DNA from 3 places in the Agarivorans sp. MS3-6 genome. Region 3 is predicted to be linked to each of the others. Evidence: predicted binding sites of a transcription regulator. Region 3 holds the regulator's gene; each other region holds the start of a gene.
What was found. Region 3 encodes LexA, which represses DNA repair genes until DNA is damaged. Its sites were predicted from a motif close to TACTGTATNNNNATACAGTA; they were not measured.
Positions count from the first base shown of each region.

Region 1: a site for LexA is predicted at 7,194-7,213, ahead of recN (DNA repair protein RecN). Genes of this name have one in related genera too.
Region 2: a site for LexA is predicted at 9,127-9,146, ahead of recA (recombinase RecA). Genes of this name have one in related genera too.

Region 1 is NZ_CM134202.1:913,520-924,137, forward strand. It holds gene nadK (NAD(+) kinase) at 1-882, shown strand; gene ACVFI8_RS04290 (flagellar brake domain-containing protein) at 924-1,628, shown strand; gene ACVFI8_RS04295 (multidrug effflux MFS transporter) at 1,684-2,895, opposite strand; gene ACVFI8_RS04300 (ABC transporter permease) at 3,054-3,911, opposite strand; gene ACVFI8_RS04305 (ABC transporter permease) at 3,920-4,777, opposite strand; gene ACVFI8_RS04310 (ABC transporter ATP-binding protein) at 4,767-5,879, opposite strand; gene ACVFI8_RS04315 (extracellular solute-binding protein) at 5,928-6,998, opposite strand; gene recN (DNA repair protein RecN) at 7,220-8,887, shown strand; gene ACVFI8_RS04325 (outer membrane protein assembly factor BamE) at 8,965-9,324, shown strand; gene ACVFI8_RS04330 (RnfH family protein) at 9,376-9,723, opposite strand; gene ACVFI8_RS04335 (SRPBCC family protein) at 9,723-10,151, opposite strand; gene smpB (SsrA-binding protein SmpB) at 10,252-10,618, shown strand, end outside.
Region 2 is NZ_CM134202.1:3,720,572-3,731,189, reverse strand. It holds gene oadA (sodium-extruding oxaloacetate decarboxylase subunit alpha) at 1-1,434, opposite strand, end outside; gene ACVFI8_RS17255 (OadG family protein) at 1,454-1,696, opposite strand; tRNA gene ACVFI8_RS17250 (tRNA-Arg) at 2,047-2,123, opposite strand; tRNA gene ACVFI8_RS17245 (tRNA-Arg) at 2,178-2,254, opposite strand; tRNA gene ACVFI8_RS17240 (tRNA-Ser) at 2,266-2,358, opposite strand; tRNA gene ACVFI8_RS17235 (tRNA-Arg) at 2,405-2,481, opposite strand; tRNA gene ACVFI8_RS17230 (tRNA-Arg) at 2,529-2,605, opposite strand; tRNA gene ACVFI8_RS17225 (tRNA-Arg) at 2,659-2,735, opposite strand; tRNA gene ACVFI8_RS17220 (tRNA-Arg) at 2,782-2,858, opposite strand; tRNA gene ACVFI8_RS17215 (tRNA-Ser) at 2,870-2,962, opposite strand; gene csrA (carbon storage regulator CsrA) at 3,241-3,420, opposite strand; gene ACVFI8_RS17205 (aspartate kinase) at 3,529-4,743, opposite strand; gene alaS (alanine--tRNA ligase) at 4,781-7,405, opposite strand; gene ACVFI8_RS17195 (regulatory protein RecX) at 7,547-7,996, opposite strand; gene recA (recombinase RecA) at 8,030-9,082, opposite strand; gene mutS (DNA mismatch repair protein MutS) at 9,251-10,618, shown strand, end outside.
Region 3 is NZ_CM134202.1:2,012,039-2,022,656, reverse strand. It holds gene ACVFI8_RS09160 (hypothetical protein) at 85-1,155, shown strand; gene ACVFI8_RS09155 (DUF6998 domain-containing protein) at 1,240-1,692, shown strand; gene ACVFI8_RS09150 (hypothetical protein) at 1,795-2,079, shown strand; gene ACVFI8_RS09145 (hypothetical protein) at 2,439-2,693, opposite strand; gene ACVFI8_RS09140 (hypothetical protein) at 2,814-3,230, shown strand; gene lexA (transcriptional repressor LexA) at 3,618-4,259, shown strand; gene coxB (cytochrome c oxidase subunit II) at 4,588-5,655, shown strand; gene ctaD (cytochrome c oxidase subunit I) at 5,667-7,256, shown strand; gene ACVFI8_RS09120 (cytochrome c oxidase assembly protein) at 7,258-7,839, shown strand; gene ACVFI8_RS09115 (cytochrome c oxidase subunit 3) at 7,823-8,698, shown strand; gene ACVFI8_RS09110 (DUF2909 domain-containing protein) at 8,716-8,919, opposite strand; gene ACVFI8_RS09105 (SURF1 family protein) at 8,912-9,640, shown strand; gene ACVFI8_RS09100 (hypothetical protein) at 9,637-10,155, shown strand; gene ACVFI8_RS09095 (COX15/CtaA family protein) at 10,170-10,618, shown strand, end outside.

The DNA of each region.
Region 1 (10,618 bases), 1.1 Mb from region 3:
ATGACTAAAGCTTTCAATACCATTGGGTTAATCGGAAAACCACATCATGAGGGTGCAAACAACACCCTTACCGCGCTATACCATTGGCTTACTCAACAGTCTTATACGGTGTTAGTAGAAGAGCTAACCGGCCAACAACTAGACATTGACGGGCTTAACTTAGTCAGTATTACTGACTTAGGGCAGCAAGCCGAGTTAGCCATTGTAGTGGGCGGCGATGGTAATATGCTGGGAGCCGCGCGTGTTTTATCCGGTTACGATATTGCCGTTATTGGAGTCAACCGTGGAAACTTAGGCTTCCTTACCGATTTAGATCCAGATGATTTTGAACACCCCTTGCAACAAGTGCTACAAGGAAAATTTGTCACTGAAAATCGCTTTCTATTAGAAGCAAGAGTGATGCGTCATAATACGCTCAAAAGCTGCAATAGCGCCGTCAATGAAGTGGTACTTCACCTCGATAAAGTCGCCACCATGTTGGAGTTTGAAGTATATATTGATGATCACTTTATGCTTAGCCAACGTGCCGACGGCTTGATTATCACTACCCCTACTGGCTCTACTGCTTATTCACTTTCAGCTGGAGGCCCTATTCTCACCCCTAATTTAGATGCGATAGCGTTAGTGCCCATGTTCCCGCATACTTTAAGCTCTCGGCCGATTGTGGTTGATAGCCAAAGTGAAGTGAAACTTAAGCTATCTTACGACAACAGCGAACATATGAATGTGAGCTGCGATAGCCACGTTTCACTCCCGGTACTACCGGGAGACGAAGTAATTATAAGAAGACAAGCAAATCACTTGCGCCTGGTTCACCCCGAGAACTATGATTACTTTAAAATATTACGAACCAAACTTGGCTGGGGCAGCAGACTGTTTTAATCTAAGCCTTACAATTATCATCGCATCAGGGAAGTGAATCATTGAGCACAACTACCTCTCCACTGGTTAAACAGCGTCAACTAGTTGTTGAAATTATGCGCCAACTTTCTTTTGGCGATATTCTCGATGTGCAATTTGTTAAAGCAGGTGATGTGCGTATCAAATGCCGGTTAATCGGCGTTGATGACGGTAATTTTCTAATTTTTGCGGTTCCCAAAACTGCCCAACAAAGCCACGGTGATGTATTAGTTGAAGGGATGGCTTGTATTATTCGCTCAATAATTGAAGGTGAAGCCGGTCAATGTATCGCCTTTCGCAGCATCATCACAGACATAATTAAGTCGCCCAAACACCTTCTATTTGTAAAATACCCCTCTGAAATCGAACGTTTTAGTCTGCGAAAACAGCAACGGGTTAGCATTCGAGTTCCGGCGACCATGACTCACCGATCGTCAGTGAGCGATCACCAAATTGAAGATAGCCTCAGTTTCGATGGGATCATCTTAGATTTATCTGCTGGAGGCTGTCGCTTTAAACTCGCTTGGCCTGCGAGTAACGGCAAGCTGCTGTTAGAAGATGTATTTATCTATATTCGCTTTCCGGGTCACCCCGACAAAGATGCGGTCGTCGAGGGAAAAGTGAAAAGCCAAAGCCGTGAAGGAATCGACCACCTATCTGTAGGTATTCGTTTTGAAGGAGAAACGGAACTAGAAGAAGTCTTTAAACACCTCGCTCTAGACGTTTAACCCCATCATTAGCTACCATCTTAAGTGCAACTATTGTCGATATAACATCGCAAGTTCATGCTTTGTTTTGTTGCCAGGGAACTCGGTCAAATAAAGTAATTACCACTAAGCTAAATAACGCCACAAATAAGAAACCAAACACCACCGGATAGCAAGTATCGTTAAAACTTAGACCGATTAAACTACCAATTGGAATGGCCACCAACGTTGATATAAAGGCAACAAAAGCTGAGCCCATGCCCGCAATAGCACCAAGCGGTTCCATCGCTATAGAATTTAAATTACCGAACAAGATACCAATACAGAAAAAAGCAGGCACCAAATAGGCCATTAAAACCAGCAACGGCGGTACACCAGCATTAGCCAACAATATGATACAAAATAGACCCGTTAGTAGCAGTAAGCCCCATAAAGCGTAATTAATCATCTTACGCATGCCTAACTTTAGCACTAAGCGACCATTGACCAGTGAAGCTACGCCCACCGCACAAGCAGCAACAGCAAATAACAAAGCAAAATTGTCGCCTTGGTCGTATAAGTGTATAAATATTAAAGGGGCACTGTTTAAGTAACCGATAAAACCACCAAAAACCACACCGGATACCAAGGTATAAACCAACGCGGTGCGCTCAGCCAAGAGGAATTTCAAACCTTCAACAAAGCTTTTTACTGTAAGTGGTCGGCGTTTGTCTTCCACTAAGGTTTCCTCTTGGTACAAAAAGAACCAAAAACCAGTGGATACCGCCATGATTAACAACATACCAAAGATCCAGCGCCAATGGGCAACACTCAGAATTAACTGACCCACAGCAGGGGCTAAAATCGGCACGACAATAAATACTGAAAACACCACCGACATAATACGCGCCATTTCGGCGCCTTTTAATTTGTCTCGCACCAACGCCATGGTGATAATTCGCGGTGCAGCCGCCCCCATACCTTGCAAAACGCGCCCAACGATTAGCCAGTTAAAAGACTCTGATAAGATACAAATGATGCTACCGCTGATAAATAGCAAGTAACCTACATAAATTGGCGGCTTACGGCCAACTGCATCTGACCAAGGGCCATAAAATAATTGCCCTATCGACAAGCCAATAAATAAAGAAGTGATGGTCCATTGAGCCTGAGTGGCTTGCGGTAAATTGAAGTCGTTTGCAATGGCTACCAGTGCAGGCAACATCGCATCTACAGATAATGCCACCAGAGACATCATTGCCGCTAACAAAACAATAAACGCTTTAGCGTTGCTATTTCCAGTGCTCACCTGTTACTCCTAACTCCCTACAGAAAACAGGTCGTTATATCACGAGAAAAGTTGAATAGCGATAAGTAATGAAGTTGGCTACAGTAAGGCTACAAATAATCTAAAAGTCACAATAAAACAGCAGCTATAACCAAATAGCTGCTGTTTTATCGAATTTACTAAGTGTTGTTTTTTTGCTCATTATCAAACAGCATGGATATCAGAGCGATGAGTGCAGAGCCAAGCATTAACAATAGTGATACCGCATTTAGCACCGGCGTGGAGCCTTCGCGTAAACGGTCATACATGGCAATAGTTAAAGGGGCGTCAGAGCCAACTAACATCAAGGTGGTATTGAAGTTCTCAAAAGACATAAGAAAACTCACCACTCCGGCGCCAAGTAAGGCAGGGGTAAGAAACGGCAACACTACGGTAATAAAAGCAACCCAAGAACTTGCTCCCAAATTTAACGCGGCTTCTTCTAAACTAAAGTCAAATTTACGTAAACGAGCTAATATAACTAAAGTTGAAATAGTAGTGATAAACGCCACTTGGCCAATCACCACTAGGCTAAAACCGGGTCGTAACCATTCCCATTCCCAAGCAAAGGTATTCTCAATACTATTTGCCAAACTACTACTGGCCACCAAAATGGCAACCCCAAGGATAACGCCAGGAATGACCAGCGGTAGCAATAAGCCAATGTATAGCCAGTTTTTCCCAGGAAAATCGAAGCGAACAAACAACCAGGCATTTGCAGTAGCCAACACAATAGACACGAGGGTTACCAAGCAAGCAATTGAAGCGCTCACCCCAATACTAGAAAGCAAGCCGTCATCATATAAAATCCCTAATTTAGGTTCGGTTTGGCCGATAAACCAATCTAAGGTAAAACCTTGCCAAGGCAGGGCTGGATACAAACTATCATTGAAAGCAAAGATTGCCACAATGGTTAAAGGTAAGGCCAAAAAAACTAAAAAACCGACCATGTAAAATTGGTAAAGCGATTTAGCCGGACCGCGTAGTTGATGTAACATAAATCCCCCTATCGACCCAATGTTCGGCTAAACGACTGACCACTAAGCTTCAAGCCTAGGGCCACAACAAACGAGGATACCAGTAACAAGATCACACCAAAAGCGGCCCCTAACTCCCAATTAAAGCGGGTGATAAACTGGGTGAAAATTTGCTCGGTAAACCACAGGCTGTCTTTCCCACCTAATAACCTTGGGGTGAGGTAATTACCTAAACACAGCATAAACACCATAATACAACCAGACACTATGCCAGGCATCGCGTAAGGAACAATAATGGAACGAGTAACATCCCAACCGTTTCCGCCTAGGTCATAACCGGCCTCAATCAAGCTTTTATCTAGACCTTCTAAGGTACTCACCAGCGGCACCACCATAAATAACATCGAGGTATAAACCAAACCGATTAACATACTTACATCGTTATACAGAAACTCGATAGGTTGCTCGGTTAACCCCAAGGCCATAAGCCCTTTGCTTATCACTCCAGACTCTCGCAGCAGAATCATCCAGCCGTAAGTACGCACTAACTCACTGACCCAAAATGGCAATAAACAAGTCAGTAATAACAAGCGTTTTGATTTGCCCTTAGCCACTTTGGCAATGAAAAATGCCACTGGAAAACTCACTAACAAAGTGATGAAGGTAGCTAATAAGGACATCCACACGGTACGCATTAGAGTGCGCCAGTACAGTGGTTCACCAAAAAACTGTTGATATTGGTAGCCACCCACGCTATCGCCTGCTGCGTAATCTCGTTTAATCAAAGATAACTCAAGCATTTGCATGTGTGGCAACACAATCAGCAATACAAACCACAATAAAAATGGCAGCAATAACAAGTAAAAACCTAGGCCTTTAGCTTTCACTGCTCGCTCCTTTTACAATGCACATTGCTTGCTCGGCATTCCAATAGATGCGCAGTAAACTGCCCACGCTGATGTTATGCAGCGCCAAATTTGCGCCTGGGGCAACTTGATAGACCTCATTATGATGGGTATCTCGAACCATTAAAGTAGAACTCGCGCCATCAAATAAACACTCTTCAACAACAACATCAAACTGGTTATCAGCTTGAATATCTTGCCCTGCCTTAGCAATACCGATAACTTCAGGTCGAACAAAAATGTTGACCGTAGTTTTGGCAATTTGCGGTACTTTAGTTTCCACGATCAAGTGGCGTCCACGCGCGGTTTTTAATAAAGCCTTCGCTTGGCGCTGTTCACATACCACCGCTGATAACTGATTAGTTTGTCCCACAAATTTGGCCACAAAGGCGGTATCGGGTTGAAAGTAGAGCTGCTGTGGGCTGGCAACCTGTTCAAAACGGCCATTATTCATCACTGCGACTTTATCAGACATCACCAAAGCTTCTGATTGGTCGTGAGTAATATAAATAAAGGTGGTACCAAACTCTCGTTGCAGGTGTTTTAGCTCAACCTTCATTTTTTCTCTAAGCTTTAAGTCTAAGGCGCCCAAAGGCTCGTCAAGCAATAGCAAGCTTGGCTCTAATACCAAACTACGCGCGATAGCGATTCGTTGCTTTTGGCCGCCTGATAGCTGTGAAATCTGTTTATCTTGGCTTCCGTCTAAGCCAACTCGGCTAAGTACATCACTGATTTTAATTTGCCGTTCAGCAGCCTTAACCCCCCGACGCTTTAAGCCGTAAGCGATATTCTCGGCCACGTTCATATTGGGAAAGAGTGCTAAATGCTGAAACACCATATTCACTGGGCGTTTATTAGGCGCTAATTCGTTGACCCGTTGTTGATGAATTCTAATCTCACCCTTACTGGGCGATTCGAAGCCCGCTAGCATTCTCAACAACGTTGTTTTGCCACAACCGGATGGCCCTAAAATAGAAAAAAACGATCCCGCTTCTACATTAAAATTTAAGCCATCAACCGCAGTGAAGTCAGAAAATTGCTTGGTGAGACTTTCACATTCCAGATCAAATTTAACATTTGCCACTATAAAAACTCACTTTGAAATTTAAAGGGGCCGGTTGGCCCCATACACTTATTTTGCCGCTTGAACGCGATCTAATACCTTACCTTCCATGGCTTCTAAGCCCGCAGGTACAGCCGGATACCACTTGATGTTGTCGATATCATCACTAGAAAAGCTGGCGTTAAATTGGGCCTTAGCCACTTCGTTAACGTAAGCATCCGATCCTTTTGAAGCAGTGAAATTACCTGCAGACTCGGTGATTTTTGCCGCTATTTCAGGGCGCATAACAAAGTTGATCCACTGGTAAGCCGCATCAACCGCCTTTGATTTTCTTGGGATAGCAAAAGTGTCAATCCACCCAAGAGCCCCAGATTTAGGTGCAACAAATTGAATATTCTGTTGGTCACGGTTGAGCTTCCAACCACCAGCATCCCAAGCCATGGCCGCAACCACCTCATTTGAGCGCATTAAGTTCATTAACTCATCACCGCCAGACCAGTAAGCTTTAACGATAGGTTTACATTCGACCAATTTTTGTTCTACTTGATTCAATATTTGCTGGTATTTTGCAGGGTCAGAATAAGCAGCAAATGGGTCTTCTCCCAACGCGAAAGCAAAACCAATCAGAGTTGGACGCTTCAAACGATAAGACACTTTGCCTTTATATTTGTCTTGGCATAAGTCGGTATAATCAGCGACATCTTTGGCCATTTCACCGTTCACCACTAAGCCACTGGTTCCCCAAACGTGAGGGACGCCAAATACTTGGTCGCCTACTGCGGTGTTTTTCTTAGTGGCGTCCAACATAGAGGTAATCATTTGTTGCTGTTCAATACGGGTTAGATCAATAGCCTGATAAATGCCGAATTGCTGTTGAACACCAGTAATGCGGTCTTGGCTAGGCTGGGCTAAATCAAAACCAGAGCCGCCTGTTGCACGTAACTTAGAGATCATGTCTTCATTGTTTGATTTGGTCACCTTCACTTCGATGCCCGTCTCTTTTTCAAACAGCTCTATCACTTCTTGTGGGGCGTAACCACCCCAAGTGAGTAGACGTAAGGTTTCTGCACTGGCTTGTGCGCTAACAATTGCACCCATGCTAAGCGCTAAAGCACTCAGTGTTAAACGTTTATTCAACATAATATTCTTCCATGTATTTATAGGGTTAAGTAGTAAACCAAGTTGCTTGGTTTGAATACATCGCTCGAATGATAAACATGCACTACTTTTATGACACAAATGTGAAGGTACAAGCAACCGAAAAATAGGATAAAAAACAATCAGTTTTGAATTTTAGCTTGCAAGCTCAAAAATAGAACTATATATTTATACAGCAACTGTATGAATAAACAGGTATGGAAATGCTCACTCAATTAAGCGTACAAAATTTTGCGATTGTTCGATTTCTTGAACTCGACTTACATCAAGGTATGACCACCATTACTGGCGAAACCGGTGCCGGTAAGTCGATTGCGATTGACGCACTAGGCTTGTGTTTAGGTAATCGCGCCGAAGCATCAATGGTTAGGCAAGATGCCGACAAAGCTGAAATCAGCGCTCAATTTGATATAAGTACCAATCAGCGAGCCCAATTGTGGTTACAACAAAATGAGCTGCTGAGTGACGACGAATGCATTTTGCGTCGAGTAGTCACTAAAGAAGGCCGCTCTAAAGCTTATATTAATGGCACCGCTGTACCTTTGGCACAACTTAAGAGCTTAGGCCAATACCTGATCAGCATTCACGGCCAGCATGCACATCAACTGCTGCTAAAACCTAGCCAGCAGCTTTCTATCGTCGACCAATATGCCGCTCATCCGCAGTTAATAGGCGAAGTAAAACAAGCCTACCAAATGTGGAAGGGCCTGTGTAACGAGCAAGAGTTAGCAGAACAACAGCAGAAAGAACTCGCCGCTCAGCGACAACTACTTGAATACCAAGTGAAAGAGTTAGACGAATTTGCCCTTCAAGAAGGCGAATACCAAAGCATTGAGCGGCAACACCAATGTTTATCACATAGTACCGAGTTGCAACAAACCAGCTACCAGCTTACTCTGTTGCTGGGCCATGACGAACAAGTCAATGTGCTTGATATGCTGGCTCAGGCCTGTAAAACCACCAGTCAGCTACTGGAGTTAGATCCCAAATTAGACGCCATCAATAACCTACTGCACGAAGCCCAAATACAAGTTGAAGAGGCCACATCACAACTTAGCCATTACAGTGAAGAGCTAGACGATGACCCTGAGTTATTTGCCGAGTTAGAACAACGCCTCAGCCTCGCCCTAGAACTAGCCAGGAAGCATCAAACCACCCCTGAGTTATTACCTGAGCTGCATCAAAACTTACACACCCAGCTCAATCACATGAGCCAACAAAGCGAACGTTTTGAGCACCTTGCCGAAGAAATTGAAAAAACATGGCAACACTATCTTGGCAAGGCGAATAAACTATCTAAAAGTCGCGAACGTGCTGCTAATAGTCTCAGTAAATTGATCACTAAAGAAATACATAAACTCAGTATGGCCAAAGCACAATGTGAGTTTTCAGTTCACAGTGATGCCGAGCAGTTTATCAATGCTAATGGTATTAACCGCGTTGAACTACTAGTAAGAACCAACCCAGGTCAGCCGATGCAGGCCATCGAAAAAGTCGCCTCAGGCGGTGAGCTATCCCGTATTGGCTTAGCCATTCAGGTTATCTGCTCGGCCAGCATTTTAACCCCTACCCTCATTTTTGATGAAGTTGATGTCGGTATTAGTGGCCCAACAGCTGCTGTAGTAGGCAGCATGCTTCGCCAGTTGGGTAAGCAATGTCAGGTACTATGTGTCACTCACCTTCCGCAAGTTGCCGGACATGGACACCAACAAATGTTAGTGAGCAAGCAGCAAAAGAAAAATGAAACCATCACTAATATGCAAACATTGTCAGCAAAACAACGCTTAGAAGAATTAGCGCGTTTACTTGCCGGGGACGAAATTACCCCTTCAGCCCTCGCAAACGCGCAAGAATTATTAATCAGCGACTAATTTCTTCGCGATCGATGCTTCTTTTTCTGGCGGGGCTTAGTTATGATGCCTTCCTTAACAAGGAGCTTCGATTAACCATGCGTTTTACAGCAAAGATTTTTATCCTACTAGCCAGTTTAAGTCTAAGTGCCTGTTCAGCCTTTGACTGGATGGTATACAAGATTGATATTCCCCAAGGCAATTACATCGATGATGCAAAGGTAGAACAGCTTCGAATCAACATGAGTAAAGAGCAAGTGCGATTTGTGCTGGGTACGCCAATGTTAATTGATGCTTTTGAACAAGAGCGCTGGTATTACTTATATAGTTACCAAAACGGTAATGGCCCGCTAGAAAAGCGTAACTTAGTGGTTCAATTTGTAAACGACCACTTAGCCTTAATTGAGGGTGACTATGAAGTTAGCGAAGACTTTATGGTGCCATTAGATGCCGGATAGTTCTCACTAATAGCAAAAAGCCAGATAATCATTATCTGGCTTTTTTGTTTGTTAACTGTCGGTAGTTTTTGCCTTAGGCCTACCACCGGTGGTTTTATCGGCCCTACCGGCAGCTTTAGCCCGCTCGGCACGAATTTTTCTTAGCTCTTTAGGATCAGCAATTAGTGGCCGATAAATTTCTATTCGGTCACCATCGTGCAACATTTGGCTTAATTTAGCCGCTCGACTAAATATGCCTACCGATGCAGATTCAGGGTCTATTTCTGAAAAATGGTCCACAATACCCGAAAGCTTAATAGCGGTTAATACATCACAACCCTGCTCTACCTTGCAAGCCAACAGTACTTGGCGCTCAGGCAAGCCATACACAACTTCAATATTTATTTGCTCACTCACCACTAATACACCTGTTTTGCTCTATCTACGAACGCTTGCACCATATTACCCGCTAACTCCTGAAAAACCCGACCAAAAGCGGCTGCAATCAACTTATTACTGAATTCAAAGTTCAAATCTAGCATCACCTTACAGGCTTGCTCGTCTAACGCGATGAAATGCCAGACACCCGTTAAAGACTTAAATGGCCCATTGACCAAGTTCATCTGAATTGATTGGTCTTCGGTTAAGGTGTTTTCAGTGACGAAACTATTTTTTATCCCAGCCTTGGCTACGCCCACTTGCGCCAACATACTCGACGGACTCTCTTCGAGTATTTCACTGCTCACGCACCCCGGTAAAAACTGTGGGTACGCATCAACATCATTGACTAACTGGTACATTTGTTTGGCACTAAACATCACCAAAGCACTACGGTTTACTTGCGGCATAACCCACTCTTTCTTCAAATCTGGCAACATTTTAGCATTAGCTTGGCTAATCCGCACAATATCAGTTTTAAAGCCACGCTGCATGCGTATAATAGCCGCCATGAGCAAGAAAAAATCAAAATCAAAAGTAGGTTCTAATACCATCGCGCTAAATAAAAAGGCGCGCCATGATTACCGTATCGAAGACAAATTTGAAGCGGGTATGGAACTACAAGGCTGGGAAGTTAAATCCATGCGAACCGGAAAGGTTAACATCGCGGAGAGTTACGTTTACGTACGCGATGGTGAAGCTTTCATTTCAGGTTTAAACATTCAACCACTGTTATCGGCATCTACCCATGTAGTGGCCGACCCAACACGTATTCGTAAACTGCTGCTTAATCGGCGCGAGCTAGATAAGTTGATCGGCGCTGTAGAACGTCAAGGTTACACCATTGTGGCTACCGCCCTATACTGGAAAGGCTCTT
Region 2 (10,618 bases), 1.7 Mb from region 3:
TTCTACTGCACCCGGCTTAACCGCAGCTGCAGGTTTAAGATCATCGGCACTTGGTACCGGTTCAAAGGCTTCAGGGTTACCGCGATTGTCTAAGAACTTCAAACCAATTTGCGGGAACAGAGCATACGTTAGCGCATCGTCAATGACCGCATCAGCCAACTTAAAGCCTTTATCTTTGGCATGTTGCTTAATTTCAGCTTCTAAACGCTCCATTTCAGCTTCTAGAAGGTCTGCCGGTCGACAAGTAATTGCTTCTTCACCGTTTAACACTTTAGCCTGTAATTCAGCGTTCAGCTCGCCCGGTGCTTTACCATAGTGACCGCTTAATATACCGGCAGTCTCTTTGGTAATCGTTTTATAGCGCTCACCAGTGAGAACGTTAAGTACCGCTTGGCTGCCAACAATTTGCGAGGTAGGCGTTACTAACGGAATGTAACCTAAATCTTTACGTACTTTAGGGATCTCAGCTAATACTTCGTCAAGCTTATCGGCCGCGCCTTGTTCTTTCAGTTGACCTTCCATGTTGGTTAACATGCCGCCAGGCACCTGCGCGATAAGAATACGCGAATCGATCCCCTTTAAACTACCTTCAAACTTAACGTACTTCTTACGAACTTCACGGAAGTAAGCGGCAATAGACTCAAGCTTACCTAGATCTAAGCCTGTGTCACGCTCTGTACCTTCTAACATCGCTACGATGGTTTCTGTAGGGCTATGACCATAAGTACAGCTCATTGACGAAATGGCGGTATCGATGATATCAACGCCTGCTTCAATGGCTTTTATATGAGTGGGTAAACTCAAGCCGGTAGTCGCATGACAGTGCAAAGCAATCTCTACATCAGTTTCAGCCTTAAGGCGCTTAATTAAGGTTTCAGCTTCGTAAGGTTTTAATAGACCAGACATATCTTTGATAGCAATTGAGTGACACCCAAGGTCTTCTAAACGCTTGGCAAGGTCTACCCAGTTATCAGTAGTATGTATCGGGCTAGTCGTATAAGAAATGGTGCCTTGAGCATGAGCACCGCAATCTAACGCTGCTTTAACCGCTGTTTGGAAATTGCGAGGATCATTCATTGCATCAAAAATACGGAATACATCCATCCCATTTTTTACTGCACGCTCAACAAAACGCTCTACCACATCGTCAGCATAATGGCGGTAACCTAATAAGTTTTGACCGCGTAATAGCATTTGCTGTTTAGTGTTTGGCATCGCTTTTTTAAGCTCACGTAAACGTTCCCAAGGATCTTCGCCCAAGTAACGAATACATGCATCAAAAGTTGCTCCACCCCATGTTTCTAAAGACCAGTAACCAATTTGGTCGAGTTGCTCAGCAATAGGCAACATATCTTCGATACGAAGGCGGGTTGCTAACAATGATTGATGCGCATCGCGCAATACAACATCGGTTAATGCAAGTGGTTTAGACATTGCGTTAAATCCTCTTTAGTTATTGGGCCTTCCGGTACTGTTGAACAGCAGCTGTGATAGCTGCTAAAACAGTCGCATTATTGGCTGGTTGGGTCGAAGTAGTTGAAGATTGACTAGATTCAGGTAATTCTGCGATTGGTGGGGCAAGTTTAGCTAAGCCCATTACCGCAACAATTAGCAATGATAGAAAAGCGAATACAGAGACCATCCCGATCCCCATCAATGAAGCCGCTTCTATTAACAGCGCAGTCATATCCGTCATAATATTTAATCCACGTCCTTTAAGATTGGCGTAAGAATTACATGCTAACCAATAAAAATCAAACTGGAATTTTGAATAAATATTCAAAACTATAGGGTTGTTAATTTTATATTATCAATGACAAAAACTGCAATAAGCCGGGACATTAGCCTGTATATAGCGAAAGATCCGGCGCGCAACAATCAATTAACAGACCGTTAACACAGCTCAGTCAACAAACATCTATATGTAATTTAGCAGTTTAGCGAAGCCAAAAGTAGCCATTGAGATCACAAGAGTTAGAAATTGAAGATGAATAAGGAGTGAATATTGGATTGCCGTTAGATGGCATTGAATGAGAAGCAGAAAAATGGCGCGCGTGGAAGGATTCGAACCTCCGACCGCCTGGTTCGTAGCCAGGTACTCTATCCAGCTGAGCTACACGCGCGTATTGGGTATGACACAAGCCTAGATGACAATAGGCAAAGCTTCAAATAAAAAATGGCGCGCGTGGAAGGATTCGAACCTCCGACCGCCTGGTTCGTAGCCAGGTACTCTATCCAGCTGAGCTACACGCGCGTTGAAATCGATGGCGGTGAGGGAGGGATTCGAACCCTCGATAGGGCTACAAACCCTATACTCCCTTAGCAGGGGAGCGCCTTCGGCCACTCGGCCACCTCACCTCGACTTCGCTTCAGAAAACCTGCATTGCTGCAAATTTAAGAAGAATGGCGCGCGTGGAAGGATTCGAACCTCCGACCGCCTGGTTCGTAGCCAGGTACTCTATCCAGCTGAGCTACACGCGCGCAAAAACTTGTTGTAACAAGAATGACGAATCATTCCCTTAAATATATGGCGCGCGTGGAAGGATTCGAACCTCCGACCGCCTGGTTCGTAGCCAGGTACTCTATCCAGCTGAGCTACACGCGCACAGGTAACACTCAATAAAAAAAGCTCACATTAACTATGAGCTTTTTAAATAATGGCGCGCGTGGAAGGATTCGAACCTCCGACCGCCTGGTTCGTAGCCAGGTACTCTATCCAGCTGAGCTACACGCGCACAAAACACTTTGTAAACAGTGAAGCGATGCTTCACCTTTTTAATATGGCGCGCGTGGAAGGATTCGAACCTCCGACCGCCTGGTTCGTAGCCAGGTACTCTATCCAGCTGAGCTACACGCGCGTTGAAATCGATGGCGGTGAGGGAGGGATTCGAACCCTCGATAGGGCTACAAACCCTATACTCCCTTAGCAGGGGAGCGCCTTCGGCCACTCGGCCACCTCACCGCGATTTCGGATGCAGATATTACTGCTTCCGAAAATATAGTCAAACCTTTTTTGTCACTTTTCATTTGTTCGTTCAGCTTTCGAACAGATGACTGTATTTTTAGTCATAATAAGTACGAAAATACAGCATACACTGCATGAGCACCGAATAAATAAAAACCAGCAAAATAGTGATCATAGGCTGCAAGAACAGAGCAACAAAAGTCTTACAGACTTCATAAACAACAAAAGGAAGCAAGAGGCTTCCTTTTGTAAAATCTTGCTATAGCGATATGAAACTAGGCGCTAGCATTTTTCTCAGCTTGAATGCGCATGTAAATTTCTTCACGGTGCACAGAAACTTCTTTAGGTGCGTTAACACCAATACGTACTTGGTTTCCTTTCACGCCTAATACTGTAACAGTAACTTCGTCCCCAATCATCAACGTTTCGCCTACACGGCGAGTCAAAATTAGCATTAACTATCTCCTTTAAATTCGTATTCTTGTTCTCTAGCGACTTTAGAAAGCTATTATTTTTTTAGTATTCAGCGTATAGACTAGCTTGTTTCGGTCGCAGAGTCATTATTATTGCTCTAGGTTGTAAGCACTATGCAAAGCACGCACTGCAAGCTCTAAATACTTTTCATCAACCACGACCGATACTTTGATTTCAGAAGTAGAAATAAGTTGCATATTAATGCCTTCTTCACCCAAAGTTTCAAACATCGTTTTTGCGACACCAGGGTGATTCATCATCCCTACGCCTACAATTGATATTTTAGCTAACGAATCTTTACCTTGCACTTCACGTGCACCTAAACGCTCAGACGTGGCTTCCAGTAATTCTTTAGCTTTCTTATAGTCGTTACGGTGCACGGTAAAAGTAAAGTCTGCGGTGTTATCACCCATCGAGTTTTGGATGATCATATCCACGTCGATGTTAGCGTCACCAATAGGGGCTAAAATAGATGCAGCGACAGACGGTTTATCAGGCACACCCAAAATTGTTAAACTCGCCTCATCACGATTGAACGCGATGCCTGAAATAACCGGTGACTCCATTTTATTAACCTCATAACTAATTAAAGTGCCATTACCTTCTGTGAAACTCGATAATACACGTAGTGGAACATTGTACTTACCCGCAAACTCTACGGCACGGATCTGTAAGACCTTAGCCCCTAAGCTGGCCATTTCAAGCATTTCTTCAAAAGTAATGCTTTCTAAGCGGCGGGCTTTAGGTTCAACCCGCGGATCAGTCGTATAAACACCATCTACATCAGTGTAAATTTGGCATTCGTCCGCTTTAAGCGCCGCTGCAATCGCCACTGCTGTGGTATCAGAACCACCACGCCCTAAGGTAGTGATATGGTTTTCAGGGCTACGACCTTGAAAACCCGCTATAACCACTACTTTGTTTTGCTTTAAATGCGCTTGGATGTTTTGGTCATCAATACTGGTGATGCGAGCCTTACCATGTGAATTATCGGTATGCATACGAATTTGGTCACCAGTCATTGACACCGCATCACAGTTTTTCTTCTGTAACGCGATACTTAGCAAGGCAATCGTTACCTGCTCGCCAGTAGATACCAACACATCTTTTTCGCGCTCACTGGCGTTCTCGTCAATTTCTTGCGCTAAACCTAACAAACGGTTAGTTTCACCAGACATTGCAGAGAGAACGACCACAACGTCATCCCCTGCTTCTTTACTGCGGATAACACGATCTGCGACTGCTTGAATACGTTCAATCGTCCCTACCGAGGTACCGCCATATTTCTGAACAATTAGTGCCACTTGCTTTCCTTTTTCCTTAACACTTAATGCTTATTGCTTAAAGCTTCTCTGTTAACCACTGCTTTACCTGCTCGAGCGCGTTAGGTAACCCATCTGGGTTATTGCCGCCAGCTTGCGCCATATCAGGGCGACCGCCACCTTTTCCGCCGACACACTGAGCCGCAATATTCACCATCTCACCCGCTTTAACGCGACTGGTTAAATCTTTGGTTACACCGGCAATCAGACTTACTTTACCGTCGTTTACCGCGCCTAATAACACCACGCCACTTTCCAGTTTAACTTTCAGCTCATCGACACTGCTGCGGAGTGCTTTACCTTCAACGCCATCGAGGAAGCCAACCAATACTTTCACACCGTTGATGGTTTGTATTTGATCTAACACATCATTACTGGCTGCACTGGCAAGCTTGGCTTTAAGTTGAGCAACGTCTTTTTCAAGCATCTTATTCCGGTCGACTAACTGCATCACTTTTTCGCCGATACTGAACTGGTCGCCTTTCACTAAATTGGCGGCCTTTTCCATTTCTTCGGCAATACGGTGTATGAGGTCGATAGCGAATTGTCCAGTTACTGCTTCAATACGGCGAACCCCTGCTGCGATACCCGCTTCGCTGGTAATCTTGAAAAATCCGATATCACCGGTATGGTTTACATGAGTACCACCACATAGTTCGGTAGAAAAATCGCCCATACTCACAACACGCACGTCATCATCATACTTCTCACCAAACAAAGCCATCGCACCGGCTTGTTTAGCTTCATCCAAGTTCATTACCTTGGTAATCACTGGTAAATTACGACGGATCTGCTGGTTAACAAGATGTTCAACTTGACGGATAGAATTCATCGATATGGCTTCAAAGTGCGAGAAATCGAAACGTAAACGTTGCGCCTCTACCAACGAACCTTTCTGGGTAACATGCTCACCCAAGGTTTGACGTAATGCTGCGTGCAATATATGCGTCACAGAGTGGTTTAGCGCGGTATTCCAACGACGACGTGAATCAACTTTAGCAGTAACCACTTTATTCAAGCATAAGTCACCACCCTGCACATACCCCTTATGCACAAAGGCTTTGCCTACTTTGATGGTATCTTCAACCACAAAGCTGCCACCCTCGTACATTAACTCGCCGGCATCACCTGCCTGGCCGCCCGATTCGGCATAAAACGGCGTTTTATCCAACACAATGATGGCTTGATCTCCACCAGCAAGTGACTGCTGAGATTCGCCATCTTTATAGATATCGACAATTTGAACTTCTGCATCTAAGTGCTGGTAACCTAAAAATTCGGTTTCGCTATCGATGATCAAATTATCGTTGTAATCAGTACCAAAATTGCTGGCCTTTTTGGCTCGCTGTCGCTGAGCGTGCATAGCTGCTTCAAACTCAGCTTCATCAACACTCAGTTCGCGTTCGCGAGCGATGTCTGCGGTTAAATCGGCAGGGAAACCGTAGGTATCGTATAACTTAAATACTAAATCGCCAGGAATTACTGAGCCTTTTAGTTCGTTTAACGCTTCATCAAGAATCAGTAAGCCACGGTCTAAAGTTTTAGCGAATTGCTCTTCTTCTAGCTTCAAAACTCGCTCAATAACGGGTTGTTGCGTTTTCAACTCTGGGTAAGCTTCGCCCATCTCTTGAATAAGAGCGGGGAATAACTTGTAGAAGAACCCTTCAGTTGCTCCAAGCTTATTACCATGGCGAACAGCACGACGAATAATACGACGTAATACATAACCACGGCCTTCATTAGCCGGCATGACGCCATCGGCTATCAAGAAACCACAAGAACGGATGTGATCAGCAATAACCCGCAAAGACTTGTTTTCTAGGTCGCTAGTACCAATGATTTTGGCAGCCGCAGCGATCAGATTTTGAAAGATATCGATTTCGTAGTTTGAATGAACACCTTGCAAAATAGCCGCAATACGCTCAAGACCCATGCCAGTATCTACCGAAGGATTTGGCAGAGCTTCCATGGTACCGTCAGCTTGGCGATTAAACTGCATGAATACCACGTTCCAAATTTCAATGAAACGGTCGCCGTCTTCTTCTGGAGACCCTGGAGGACCGCCCCAAATATGCTCACCATGATCATAGAATATTTCGGTACACGGACCACACGGCCCGGTGTCACCCATTTGCCAAAAGTTATCTGACTCAAACTTTTTCTCAGGCGACTTGTCACCGATCCGAATGATGCGGTCTTCTGGTACACCAATTTTGTTGGCCCACAGTGCAAACGCTTCGTCGTCAGTTTCATAGATGGTGACTAACAGCTTATCTTTAGGAAGCTTAACCACCTCGGTCAAAAACTCCCACGCATAGCTAATCGCCTCTTCTTTGAAATAATCTCCAAAGCTAAAGTTACCCAACATTTCAAAGAAAGTATGGTGGCGAGCGGTATAGCCTACATTTTCTAAATCGTTGTGTTTACCACCGGCACGAACACAGCGTTGTGACGTAGTGGCCCTGGTGTAATTGCGCTTATCAATGCCAAGAAATACATCTTTGAATTGATTCATACCCGCATTGGTAAATAGTAACGTGGGATCGTCGTGGGGAACTAACGAACTACTAGCAACGATTTGGTGATTTTTGCTGTTAAAGAAGCTTAAAAATGCATCTCTTACTTCAGCTGAAGTCATCTTCATGAAACTCTTTCCTGGGGGTTTGTAGCAACTCGACTTAGCGGTAAAATGAGGATTACTCGTCGACAAGCGCTTAAAAAGGTGAAACTCTAATTAATCGCGATAATATAGCACGCAGATCCATGCAGGCAAAGTGTTCAACAGTTATTGATGTTTGAGCTCGCTATACAGAATATTGATCAAATCAAATTCAAAACCGCGGCGATAAAGGTAGGCAGTACATTTTTGTTGCAAACTGCGTTCACTAGGAAGACCTTGCTTGTATTTACGCTCAAAGCTTAAGCAGAGGGCTTGATACCAGTCCCAGTCGGGAAGCGCTAACACTTCACTGGCTATGTCTTTTTTAATCCCCTTAGCCATTAAGTATTGTTGCAGATAATTACGTCCATAGCCTCTTTCCAAGCGGGAACGGACTAACTGCATGGCGTAATTTCTATCATCAAGCCACGCATTTTGCAGAGCGTATTCAAGCGCATCTGCAATTTCGCTCTCAGGGTAGCCTTTTTGCTGTAGCTTTAGTAACAGCTGCTGTTGGCTATATGAGCGTCGGGATAAAAGGTCAATTACACTATTAAGCGCACTGCGATTGGTCATAACAAAAAGGAGCCTCTCGGCTCCCCTCTCTAATTACGCTTCAGTATTCACTGGTGCGTCTTCAGTGGTGGCTGCATCTATCGTTTCTTCTACCACTTCAGGCGTCAGCAAATTCTTACGTATAGTCATTTCAATTTCTTGAGCCATTTCTGGGTGCTCCTTTAAGTAAGTAGAAGCATTAGCCTTACCTTGACCAATTTTTTTACCTTTATAGGAGAACCAAGCGCCGGCTTTATCAACCAGTTTTTCTCTTACACCAAGGTCAACCAGCTCACCATAACGGTTAAAACCTTCACCGTACATGATTTGGAATTCAGCCTGTTTGAATGGCGCAGCAATCTTGTTTTTAACCACTTTAACGCGTGTTTCATTACCCACTACTTCATCACCGCTCTTCACGGCGCCAATGCGGCGAATATCCAAGCGAACTGACGCGTAAAATTTCAATGCATTACCACCAGAGGTGGTTTCTGGGTTACCAAACATAACCCCGATCTTCATACGAATTTGGTTAATGAAGATACACATACAGTTAGTTTGCTTTAAGGTACCGGTAAGCTTACGTAGTGCTTGTGACATTAAACGCGCTTGCAAACCTACGTGACTATCGCCCATGTCGCCTTCAATTTCGGCTTTAGGAGTCAGTGCTGCTACCGAGTCAATAACGATCATATCTACGGCACCAGAGCGAGCTAACATATCGGTAATTTCTAAGGCTTGCTCCCCAGTATCAGGCTGTGACACCAAAAGGTTGTCAACATCAACACCCAATTTTTTGGCGTAAATAGGGTCTAAGGCGTGCTCAGCATCAACAAAGGCACAAACTTTACCTACTTTTTGTGCTTGAGCGATGGCTTCTAAAGTTAAGGTGGTTTTACCTGAACTTTCTGGGCCATAGATCTCTACAACTCGCCCCATAGGCAAGCCGCCAGCGCCTAAGGCAATATCAATCGACAAAGAACCAGTAGAAATCGTTTCAATATCCATGGTACGGTTATCGCCGAGCTTCATGATTGAGCCTTTACCAAATTGTTTTTCAATTTGGCCTAGGGCCGCAGCTAATGCCTTTTGTTTGTTCTGATCCATATCGCCCTCGTAGGTGCTTTTAACTATCTTAATGACCAGTAGTATACTGGGTATTCATACAGTATCAAGTTTATTCCAAAAAATTAATAAAAGAGTTTTGCCTATTCGGCTGCCAGCTTTTATCCTTGCTGCTTCGTTTAACCATTACTAAACAATTCGATAAGCCTAATGACTGAAACTAATCTAGAAAAGCACACTCCTATGATGCGCCAATACTTAACGTTAAAGGCCCAGCATCCTGAGATTCTATTGTTCTATAGAATGGGTGATTTTTACGAACTGTTTTACGATGACGCCAAACGCGCCTCAGAGTTAATGGACATATCGTTGACCAAGCGTGGTCAATCGGCGGGTACGCCTATCCCTATGGCAGGTATTCCATATCACGCAGCTGAGAACTATTTATCTCGCTTGGTCCAATTAGGCGAATCTGTTGCCATTTGCGAACAAATAGGTGACCCCGCAACCAGTAAAGGGCCGGTTGAACGTAAGGTTGTGCGAATCATCACCCCTGGTACCGTCAGCGACGAGGCTTTATTAGAAGAAAAACAAGACAATCTGCTGGTGAGCGTGATCAACCAACAGCAACAAATTGGTTTAGCCTACTTAGATATAGCCAGTGGTCGCTTTGTCATTAACCAATTTATTGGTGAGCAACAGCTACAAGCCGAGCTGCAACGTCTAAATCCTGCAGAATTGCTATACCCAGATGATTTTGAGTTCTTCCCTGCCCTGCAAAGCTACAAAGGTTTACGTCGTCGAGGCGAATGGGAATATGATTTAGCCAGCGCCCAAAAAGCCTTGAATCAGCAGTTTGGTACCCGTCATTTAGATGGTTTTGGCGTAAGTGAGTACCCATTGGCCCTCGCCGCTGCCGGTTGTTTGATGCAATACGTACAAGATACTCAACGTACCGCGCTGCCCCACATTAATGCCATTATCGTCGAGAGCCAAAACCAGTTCATTCAACTTGATGCCGCCAGCCGTAAAAACCTCGAGCTCACGCGCAATCTAGCGGGAGGCTTTGAAAACACCCTTAGCTCAATTCTCGACCATAGCTCAACGTCTATGGGAAGCCGCTTACTGAACCGCTGGTTACACCAACCTTTAAGTAACCAACAACAAGTGATTGACCGCCAAGATTGTATTGCAGAAATATTGGCCGCAGATTTGTATACGCCAATCCAAAGCATTCTCAAATCCATTGGTGATATAGAACGCATACTGGCTCGCTTAGCACTACGCTCTGCCCGCCCCCGTGATTTAGCACGCTTACGTAACGCATTTAGTCTTCTGCCAGACCTGCAAAGCGACTTAGCTCATTGCAGCGCGCTCGGTTCAATCGCTAAAAGTATTGGCGAGTTTCCTGAAACACTAAGCCTATTAGAACGGGCAATTATCGATAACCCTCCGGTTTTAATACGTGATGGTGGCGTGATTGCAGAGGGTTACAATCAGGAGCTTGATGAGTGGCGCAACTTAAGTGACGGAGCCACCCAATTCTTGAAAGGCATCGAGCAACGCGAGCGGGAACAA
Region 3 (10,618 bases):
GCAACGCCACTGTGTGGCTGGACGCGCTAGCGCGCGCCACTGTTTGAGGCGTTACATGCCTACAGCGCACTAAAGAGTAAATAAATGAAGATTCTTTTCGACACTAGCCAAAGCAAAACAGTGCTTGCAACGTTTAAGCATAAAATCGATGGGCTTGTACCTGTTGATGACTTTGAAAAGCAAAGAAATAGCTTAATTCGCTTAGTCACAAGTGCTATGGCCAACAAGCCGAAAGAGTGGGATGAACTGTGCGAAGTAAATATCGATTGGATTGGCGATCAATTTATAAGCCGGCTTTCAAATGAAGAAAAAGAATTCGATAAGAAACGGTTAGATGACATTTGCTCAATGTGTTTTAGATTCTTATTTGAGCTCTATCTGTCAATGAAAAATGATCTTGCCATGGAGTTTGAAGCTGCAAGACGCTTTGTATTCAATAATGTCGATTCGTTTGAGCACGATGCTAAAGAGCAAATTGAATATGCTATTCGAGATATGCCAATTGCCATATTTAAAGTAATTGCCAATAGCGACTCTATTGAAAGCATTAAAGACTTTAACGCGGTTTCGGCTAAGGCCGAAAAGCTCAAAGGGGACTGGGAAACTGAGCTGTCCGCTAAAGAAATCAGAGTAAACAAGCTTAAGGAGTCACTGGAAAAATATGAAAACGGTTTTAACTTTGTAGGTTTATATCAAGGCTTTGATGATCTCGCCACAACCAAATCTTCCGAAAGAGACAATATACTTTTCTGGTTAAAGATTTTGTCTGTACTTATCGTCCTTCCGGTTCTAGCTGAGTTTGTCATAATCTTCATGCACATAGACGATATTTCTGTTATCAAAGATGGGCTTATAGTATCAATATTCCCAATGCTATCTTTAGCCGCCATTGCAATCTATTATTTCAGGGTATTACTGTTTAACTACAAATCAGTAAAGTCTCAACTTTTACAAATTGACCTTCGAAAAACACTATGCCGTTTTATTCAGCACTATTCCGATTATTCTAGTGAAATTAAAAAGCAGGACGCCGATTCACTTGAAAAATTTGAAAATGTAATTTTTTCAGGAATAGTAACAGATGAAGGAAACCTTCCATCAACTTATGATGGAATTGAACAAATCAGTAAGCTAATTAAATCAGCCAAGTCATGAGACTGCATGTAACAAGTTGCGCAAGCAGGACAAAGTGCTGCGCACTTCGCCCCTTCACCCCTTCGCAAGGCGTGAAGCGAAAATATGGATCACGATAAATTTCAAGGATTAATCAAGCAGCTTTACTCAACAGTGAGCGAGCTAGAAGCTATGTTTCCAGGGCGCCACTTTACGCCCGACGGTCATATGGTCGGCAGTATCGGTGAATGCCTTGTGGCAGATGCATATGGTTTGGAATTAAAAACAGCATCGAACAAAGGCTTTGATGCTATAGCCAGAGACGGAAAGGAAGTAGAGATTAAAGCTACTCAAGCAAAGTCAGTGGCTTTTCGTAGTGAGCCAGAACACACAATTATTATTAAGATTCTTCCAAATGGTAAATTTGAAGAAGCTTATAATGGGCCGGGCAAGTTGGTATGGAAGCAGTTCGCCGGCAAGAAAACTCCAAGTAATGGTCAGTTTCAAATATCATTGAATAAACTAAAAGAACTAAATAAACAGGTAAACGATTCCAGTCGTGTGCCAAGAATCGCTTAACAAGGTAATCTTGCCTCGTTCGCTGCCCTCACTGGACCTCCGTTTCGGTGCTTCGCACCTACACTACGGCCGCAAATTACGGCGTTATGTGCACTTGGAACTATGAATAAAGACTCTTACAGTACCTTTATTGGCGCTAAAGCAGTGGCATTTACTTGGATTGCTGCTCTGATTTCTCCTGTATTCTTGGAAATAGGAATAGAGGATGGATTCAGCAAGCACTTCTATATCGGCGTCGGTTGTTTGGTGCTTATTCTTATTTCATTTGTTGATGGCATCAGGGCAAGGCGTCATGCTGTTTACTCTGACTTTTGGGTATGTTCAGTTGTGCCTGTTGCTGTTTTTCTTGCAAGCTTGTCTTTCGTTTGGTTAGCTAGTTCGGTGTAAGTGAGCGTCGTGCACATAACAAATAAGAATAGGTGTCGCGCAGCCGACACCTTATTCGGGTGTTGAACAAGCCCGATGCTCCCTTCTATAGTCAATAACGGTGTTGCTGTTGGCGGGGCCAAGGCCTTGTTAGTTTTCGCAAGGCGAGTTTGGCTAAGACGGGGTCAACGGCGTTAAGCCCTTACCCGTTTGGCGTAGTGCTAAGTTGTTATTTTATGTGTATTTTCATCCTCATGTTAAGCCCAGCCATTCTCCTTATACTGTTCGCCTTTCGGCTAGCTCGTTCGGCTAAGGCCAGTGCCAGTGCAGTGCAGTGCATGGGGTGTTGGCAGCAAGGGCATAGCTGAGTAACGACATTGTTATTGTTGTCGGTTTGGATCGCGATGTGTATTGAAGCAACAGCAGCCCAATGTAAAAAGCCCAACGTCATAAACCACACAAAGATGACTAGCCAAGTCTTTGTATTTTTTGATAAGTTTGTTGATAGAACGAATATTGGTGGGAATTGTGCCTTGGAACACAGGCTCATCTCTCGAATTATCAACACAATAAGCGGCATCTTTGGTTTCTTTGTGAACATCTGGTCCAATAAAAAACGTGCTAGATGTAGACATGTCGATCTCCTGTTCTGTTAAGACTTTGCATCTAACAGTGTGGCTCTAGTTTGACTACCCCACGATAAACGCAGGAGGTCGGCACTTTCACCGGGGATCATTATGTCTAGGTGATGTCAGATGAAAAGTATGATGCTTCGAGTGGCTTTATTTTTCGTTATCCTTCCGTTGACTGCATGTGGTAATTTTGCAGTGATTGAATTAGCTGATAGCAACGGTATTACTGATAGCGCCATTGAAAATTTTTGCAGTGATAATGGCTTGGTTCAGGATAAAAAGCCTTGGATACGAAGTTATAACCGCTGGGCTAACAGCCCTCGTAACGAGTTGTTGAGATCTTGGAGTGGTGAGTATGAGGGGGAGGCCGTCATGCTTGTCGAACTTAAGAGAGATGGGAAATATATCTTAGTTGTTGATGTCCAATATGCGCACGAGCGGCCAAATGAGGTCGCGAATCATATCGTAGGTCGGTTAAAGCAAGCGGGAGTTAAGTACGATATCGTGATTGAGTATAAGAGTTTTCTACGGCTGTCATAAATGAATCACCTAACAAGCGGTTGTTATCGCCCCGTTGGGGCTGGGACGGCCTTTCCGCTGCTTCGCAGCTCCAAGTCCGCCCCAAAACCGGGCGTTAACTCCGATCTAACCGTACTGAATCTAATCCGAACCACCGATATTTGAGCTAATAACGTAACACGCATTTGTCCAAAAATGAGTTAGCTCGGCTGTTCGTATCCGTCTATTACCCCAACCTCTACTTATTTGTCACGGGTGTCACGAAATATCGGGTGTAGTTTCAACGTAGCGGAAAGCATTTCAATGAAACTGAAACCTACACACTATAGCTTGATCCTAGATAAAACCTTGCTTCATCGCTAATGCTGTATATACTAACAGTGTGCTGTATAAACTTACAGGTAGACTATGAAGCCCTTAACGCCCCGTCAGACCGAAGTGTTTGAACTTATTCAACGACATATATCAGATACAGGTATGCCGCCTACTCGTGCCGAGATAGCTAAAGAGCTGGGTTTTCGCTCGGCCAATGCTGCCGAAGAACACCTACGAGCCTTAGCGAAAAAAGGCGCAATTGAAATGATCCCTGGCGCCTCTCGCGGGATCCGCATTGCCGATGCCTATTTGTCTACACCGGCTGCTAATCAACAACCTGAAGAAGCGGGTTTACCGCTGATTGGGCAGGTTGCCGCTGGCGAGCCTATTTTGGCGCAAGAGCATGTAGAGTCTCACTATGCGGTTGATGCTAATTTATTTAAGCCGCACGCAGATTACTTGCTACGTGTGCAAGGGATGAGCATGAAAGACATTGGTATTATGGACGGCGACCTATTGGCGGTGCATAAAACCAGCGATGTTCACAATGGTCAAGTGGTGGTAGCCCGCTTGGAAGATGATGTCACGGTAAAACGTTTTGAGCGCGATGGCAAAATGGTTTATTTGCATCCTGAAAACCAAGAGCTCAGTACCATTGAGGTAGATTTAGAGTATCAGAGCATTGAAATTGAAGGCTTAGCTGTCGGCATTATTCGCACTGCCGATTGGATGTAAGCTTAAGTTTTACAATAGTTCCCGCATTTTAAAGCCCAAATCAATTTGATTTGGGCTTTTGTCGTTATCATCACATCTTTTATCTCTCGCAATAAAAAAATAAACATTTTATTTACAATTCCATAACTTAAAGGTTAATTTATAAGCAGTAGGTTGTGTTTAGCGGTTGCAACCTGTTGGTTCGGGGTGGGAGTTATCCCTTTATTCGCAGCCACTTCCTGATTTGGGAAGTTGTTGTCGTTGGCTACTAGCAAAGGAGAGCGCTGTGGGCCGATGGATACAGCTATTACTGCTGACATTCTTTACGTCGCAAGCATACGCGGAAGAAATGTCATTCAATTTACGTCCAGGTGTCACCTCAATAAGCGAGCAAGTCTATGGCTTGCACATGACAATTTTTTATATTTGTTGTGCAATTGGTGCTCTGGTGTTTGGCGCAATGTTTTGGGCCATTTTTCATCATAGAAAATCTAAAGGGGCCGTTCCGGCTCAGTTTCATGAAAGTACCAAAGTCGAGATTATTTGGACGGTCATCCCTTTCGTTATTTTGATTGGTATGGCGATCCCTGCGACTAAAACCTTACTCGCCATGGAAGATCCCTCCGATGCAGACCTAACGATTCAAGTTACCGGCTCGCAATGGAAGTGGCACTACAAGTACTTTGACCAAGAGTTAGAGTATTACAGTGTACTGGCATCTGATTGGGACGAAGTGAACGGCAAGCTGAGCAAACGCGCTAATTATCTACTCGAGGTTGATCGGCCCTTAGTGTTGCCTGTGGGTAAGAAGGTTCGCTTCTTAATGACCTCTGAAGATGTTATTCACTCTTGGTGGGTGCCAGACTTTGCGGTTAAAAAAGATGCCAATCCAGGCTTTATTAACGAAGCGTGGACGATTATCGATAAACCGGGCATCTACCGCGGCCAATGTGCAGAGCTATGTGGTAAAGACCACGGCTTCATGCCCATTGTAGTGATAGCCAAACCGCAAGCAGAATACGATGCGTGGCTGGCTGAAGAAGAAGCCGCTTATCAAGCCAAACAGGCACAAGAGCTTGCATTAGTGGCGATGACCATGGAGCAAGACGAGTTGATGTCTCTGGGCGAAAAAGTTTATGAGAAAAGCTGTGCTGCTTGTCATCAGGTTAATGGTGAAGGTTTGCCGGGAGTATTCCCTGGGCTAAAAGCTAGCCCAATCGCCGTGGGCGACGTGAGCAAACACATTGATGTGGTGGTAAATGGTGTGCCGGGTACCGCGATGCAGGCCTTTGGTAAACAACTGGGCTTAAAAGAGTTGGCGGCGGTGATTACCTATGAGCGAAATGCTTGGGGTAATGATACGGGTGATCTAGTGCAGGCCAAGGATGTTGTGGCCGTGCAGAATGCAGCGCAGTAGGGAGAGTAATAATGAGCACGATTAGTGACGTTCATGCAGAGCATGACGACCATCATCACGCCCCTCGCGGCTTAATGCGCTGGGTATTAACCACTAACCACAAAGATATTGGCTCGATGTATCTTTGGTTCGCCTTTGCCATGTTTATTACTGGCGGCGCGATGGCGATGGTGATTCGGGCTGAGCTATTTCAGCCGGGGTTACAATTAGTTGAACCAAACTTCTTCAACCAAATGACTACCATGCACGGTTTAATTATGGTGTTTGGTGCAGTAATGCCAGCATTTACAGGTTTAGCGAACTGGCTGATACCTATGATGATTGGTGCGCCAGATATGGCATTACCCCGGATGAACAACTGGAGCTTTTGGATCTTACCGTTCGCCTTTACCATGTTGTTAGCGTCATTATTTATGGAAGGTGGTGGCCCTAACTTTGGTTGGACCTTCTACGCGCCGTTGTCTACTACCTACAGCCCTGATAGTACTGCTCTGTTTGTATTTTCGGTTCATATTATGGGGATTAGCTCGATTATGGGGGCGATCAACGTGATTGTTACCATTATGAACTTGCGCGCTCCGGGTATGACTTACATGAAGTTGCCGCTGTTTGTATGGACATGGTTTATTACCGCATTTTTGTTGATTGCGGTGATGCCTGTATTGGCAGGGGCGGTCACCATGGTATTGACCGATAAGTACTTTGGTACTTCCTTTTTCGATGCTGCTGGTGGCGGAGATCCGGTGTTGTTCCAACACATCTTTTGGTTCTTTGGTCACCCTGAAGTGTACATTATGATTTTGCCGTCGTTTGGTATTATCTCGGCGATTGTTCCTGCCTTCTCGCGTAAGAAGTTGTTTGGTTATTCGTCGATGGTTTACGCCACCGCATCCATTGCCGGTTTAAGTTTTGTGGTATGGGCTCACCACATGTTTACCACGGGGATGCCGGTGCAAGCCGAGCTGTTCTTCATGTACGCCACCATGTTGATCTCGGTGCCTACAGGGGTAAAAGTCTTTAACTGGGTTGCCACAATGTGGAAAGGCTCAATTTCTTTTGAAACCCCCATGTTGTTTGCTATCGCCTTTATCGTGTTGTTTACCATTGGTGGTTTCTCGGGGTTGATGCTGGCCATTACCCCGGTTGACTTCCAATACCACGATACCTATTTCGTGGTGGCGCACTTCCACTATGTTCTGGTTACTGGTGCCATATTCTCGATTATGGCCGCGGCCTATTACTGGCTACCTAAATGGACCGGTAAAATGTACGACGAAGGTTTAGGCCGTTTGCATTTTTGGTGCTCGCTGGTGTCGGTAAACGTGTTGTTCTTCCCAATGCACTTTTTAGGTCTAGGGGGCATGCCACGGCGAATACCTGACTACGCACTGCAGTTTGCTGATGTGAATGCGATTGTCAGTATTGGTGGCTTTGCCTTTGGTTTATCACAGTTTATTTTCTTATACATGGTGATTAAATGTATTCGTAGTGGTGAGCCTGCGCCAGCCAAACCTTGGGAAGGTGCAGAAGGGCTAGAGTGGGATAACTTACCCTCACCCGCGCCTTACCATAGCTTCACCACTCCACCGGAGATTAAGTAACATGCAAGGCCATCGCCGCTTAGTGGTGCGACTACTGATTGTAGTGGTTGCCATGTTCGGCTTTGGCTATGCCTTAGTACCTTTGTACGACGTATTTTGTAAAGTTACTGGTATAAATGGCAAAACGGCTAAGCAAGCTAGCGAAGTGAGCATGAGCACCGATGAACTGCGCACCGTGACCGTAGAATTTATCAGCTACGTACCACAGGGGTTAAATTGGAAATTTGGCCCTAAAGTTAATCGGGTCAAAGTGCATCCCGGTGAAACGCTGCAAGTGGACTTTAGTGCTACTAATCAAACGGCTAAGCGCTCAACTGTGCAGGCGGTGCCGTCGGTTAGCCCCGGCTTGGCCGCTAATCATCTTAAAAAAGTCAGTTGTTTTTGTTTTGAACAACAAACGCTGGCGCCTGGTCAGCAACAAGACATGCCGTTATTTTTCTACGTTGACCCGGAGTTACCCAAAGATATAAACACATTAACCTTAGCTTACACCTTATTTGCCGTAGAGGGCGTTGAGCTAAATGAATCGAAAACCGCACAAGCGAGTGCAGAGGGAGAGGTGAGCAATGACGCAGCCTTATGATAAGTATTATGTTCCTGCCCAAAGTGTTTGGCCGATTGTTGGCGCAGTAGGCCTATTTTTAATCGCAATGGGGGCAGGATTTACCGTACAGCAGATGAACAGTGAACAAAGCTATGGAGTATGGATATTGTCCTGTGGCTTTGTGGTGATCATCACCATGATGTTTGGTTGGTTTGGCAATGTTATTCAAGAAAGCATGGACGGCTTGTACAGCGCGCAAATGGATCGTTCGTTTCGCCAAGGCATGAGCTGGTTTATTTTTTCTGAAGTGATGTTTTTTGGCGCCTTTTTTGGGGCCTTGTTCTACGCCCGAATGATTGCGGTGCCATGGTTAGGTGGGGCCGGTAATAACGAAATGACCGGCGCGGTATTGTGGCCGGAATTTGAAGCCATATGGCCACTAATTCAAACCCCAGGTGGCACCACCACCGAAGCCATGGGCTGGTACGGCTTGCCTTTGTTGAATACGGTGATTCTGGTGATTTCTTCTATCACTTTGCACTTTGCTCACGTGAGTTTAGAAAAAGATAAACGCGGCCCGCTAAAGCTGTGGTTAGCCATTACCTTGGTATTGGGTTTTGCCTTTTTGTTTTTTCAAGTTGAAGAATATGTTCATGCCTATCAAGAAATGAACCTACGACTCGACTCGGGCATTTATGGCAATACTTTCTTCTTGCTGACTGGCTTTCATGGTTTGCACGTGACCTTAGGCGCAATCATGTTAACGGTAATGTTCTTGCGCGTATTAAAGGGCCATTTTACCGGTAAGAGTCACTTTGCGTTTATGGCGTCGAGTTGGTACTGGCACTTTGTAGACGTAGTGTGGTTAACACTATTTATCTTTGTGTACGTGCTGTAAAGCGCTTTGGGTAAACACTAATAAGGACGGGGGTTGGGCTGAATTAAGCCCGTGGCTAGCGCCAGCAATACAATGGCGATAGCGATAACACTTAATATAAGGCGGCGGCCTAAATAATGGCTCATGGGTTTATCGCCGCCTTTTAGCATTACCCGTAGTGCAAACACCATATTAATAACCACAAACAGAATGAGTGCGGTGATTAGAAGTTTTATGACCATAACAAAGTTCTCTCTACAGGCTAATAAAAAAACAGCGTCTTACCGCATGCTGCTGTTTGTGTTGCTTATGTTTGCGCTGATAGTCTTGATGGTCAAGCTTTCATTATGGCAATGGCAACGGAGCGAGCAAAAACAGCAGTTGTTAGACCAATATCAGCAGCAATCGTTAGTGCAAACCAGTTTGCCGCAAGCCCTAGAGCAAGGCCCCGTGCCCTTTCAGTTGGTGCATGTTTCAGACATGCAGCGTTCAAATTACTCACTCTGGTTAGATAACCAAGTACAAGATGGCCAAGTAGGTTACGACGCGTATGTGGTTGGGCATACGCCGCAGGGCAATGTATTGGTGCGTTTAGCTTGGTATAAAGCGTCTTACGATAGAAGCCAATTACCGCTAACCGATGTGGCTCAAGCATTGCCTGAGCAATATCGCTTACGCCAAGTAAGTTTGCCCTTGGTGCTAGATCAGCAGTATTGGTTAGAAGATTTACCGCAAGGCCTAAGGGTTCAGCAGCTCAATATTGAGGCGGTAGCCAAATATTGGCAAATAGACTTATTACCCTTTGTATTAGATAGCCAAATAGACCACTCGCCTAAGCAGTTGGTCTCTATATCGCCTGCAAAACACCTAGGCTATGCAGTGCAATGGTTGCTTATGGCTTTAGTCGCTGCAGGCTTAACGGGCTATTTTTACTGGCATAACCGAGACAAGGAAACGTCATGAAGAGTCATCAAAAAACCATGTTACTCGTGGCTTCGGTGTTTTTAGTGCCATTGCTACTGGCTTGGTTGGTATTAAATATGGGCTGGTTTGAGCGTGGTGTATTAAGCCATGGGCAATGGTTAGAGCCCCCCTTGCAGTTAGAAAACTACACCCCCGGAAAATGGTCAATTGCTCAAGTGGTACATCAACAGTGTGAAGAGCAGTGTGTTGAGCAGTGGAGCAAGTTAGATAATGCCTGGTTAGCCTTAGGTATTGCTAAGCAAAAAACGCAACGGATGGCGCTTCTCAATGATGTTCAGCTAAGTGTTGAGCAATTAGCGACCATTGATGAAGGGGTTGCTCAGTTACGTCTTACCCAACGTAATCAGGCTTTGGCGGGTTATGATCAACAGTGGTTAGTGGTAGACCCCACCGGTTGGGTGATTTTGAGCTATCAACCTAGTTTGGGTGACGAGCAGGTTAAAGGCTTGATTACCGACCTAAAACGCTTAATTAAAAATTCTCGTTTTCAGTAGTTAGAGGGAGAGTTATGCAAAAAGGATTGATTGCCGCAATTTTACTCGCGGTGGTGGTGATTGGTTTAGGCGCATTTACCCGCTTAACCGATGCTGGATTAGGTTGCCCCGATTGGCCAGGTTGTTATGGCCGATTGGCGGTTCCGCAAACGGCGGAGCATATTGAGCATGCCGAAAACGCCTTCCCCGAGCGACCACTAGAAGCGCACAAAGCGTGGAACGAGATGATTCATCGTTATTTCGCCGGTAGTTTAGGTTTGCTGGTGGTGGGCTTAGCGGGCGTTGCCTTGTGGCGCAAACAACACCGATTTATTGCGGTGGCGTCGGTAGTGCTGATTGTTTTTCAAGCCCTGCTGGGAATGCTTACCGTTACGCTTGGCTTAATGCCCATTGTTGTAATGGGGCATTTGCTGGGAGGCTTTTCGATGCTTGCGCTATTGTTTACTTGGTTGCTGATAAGTCA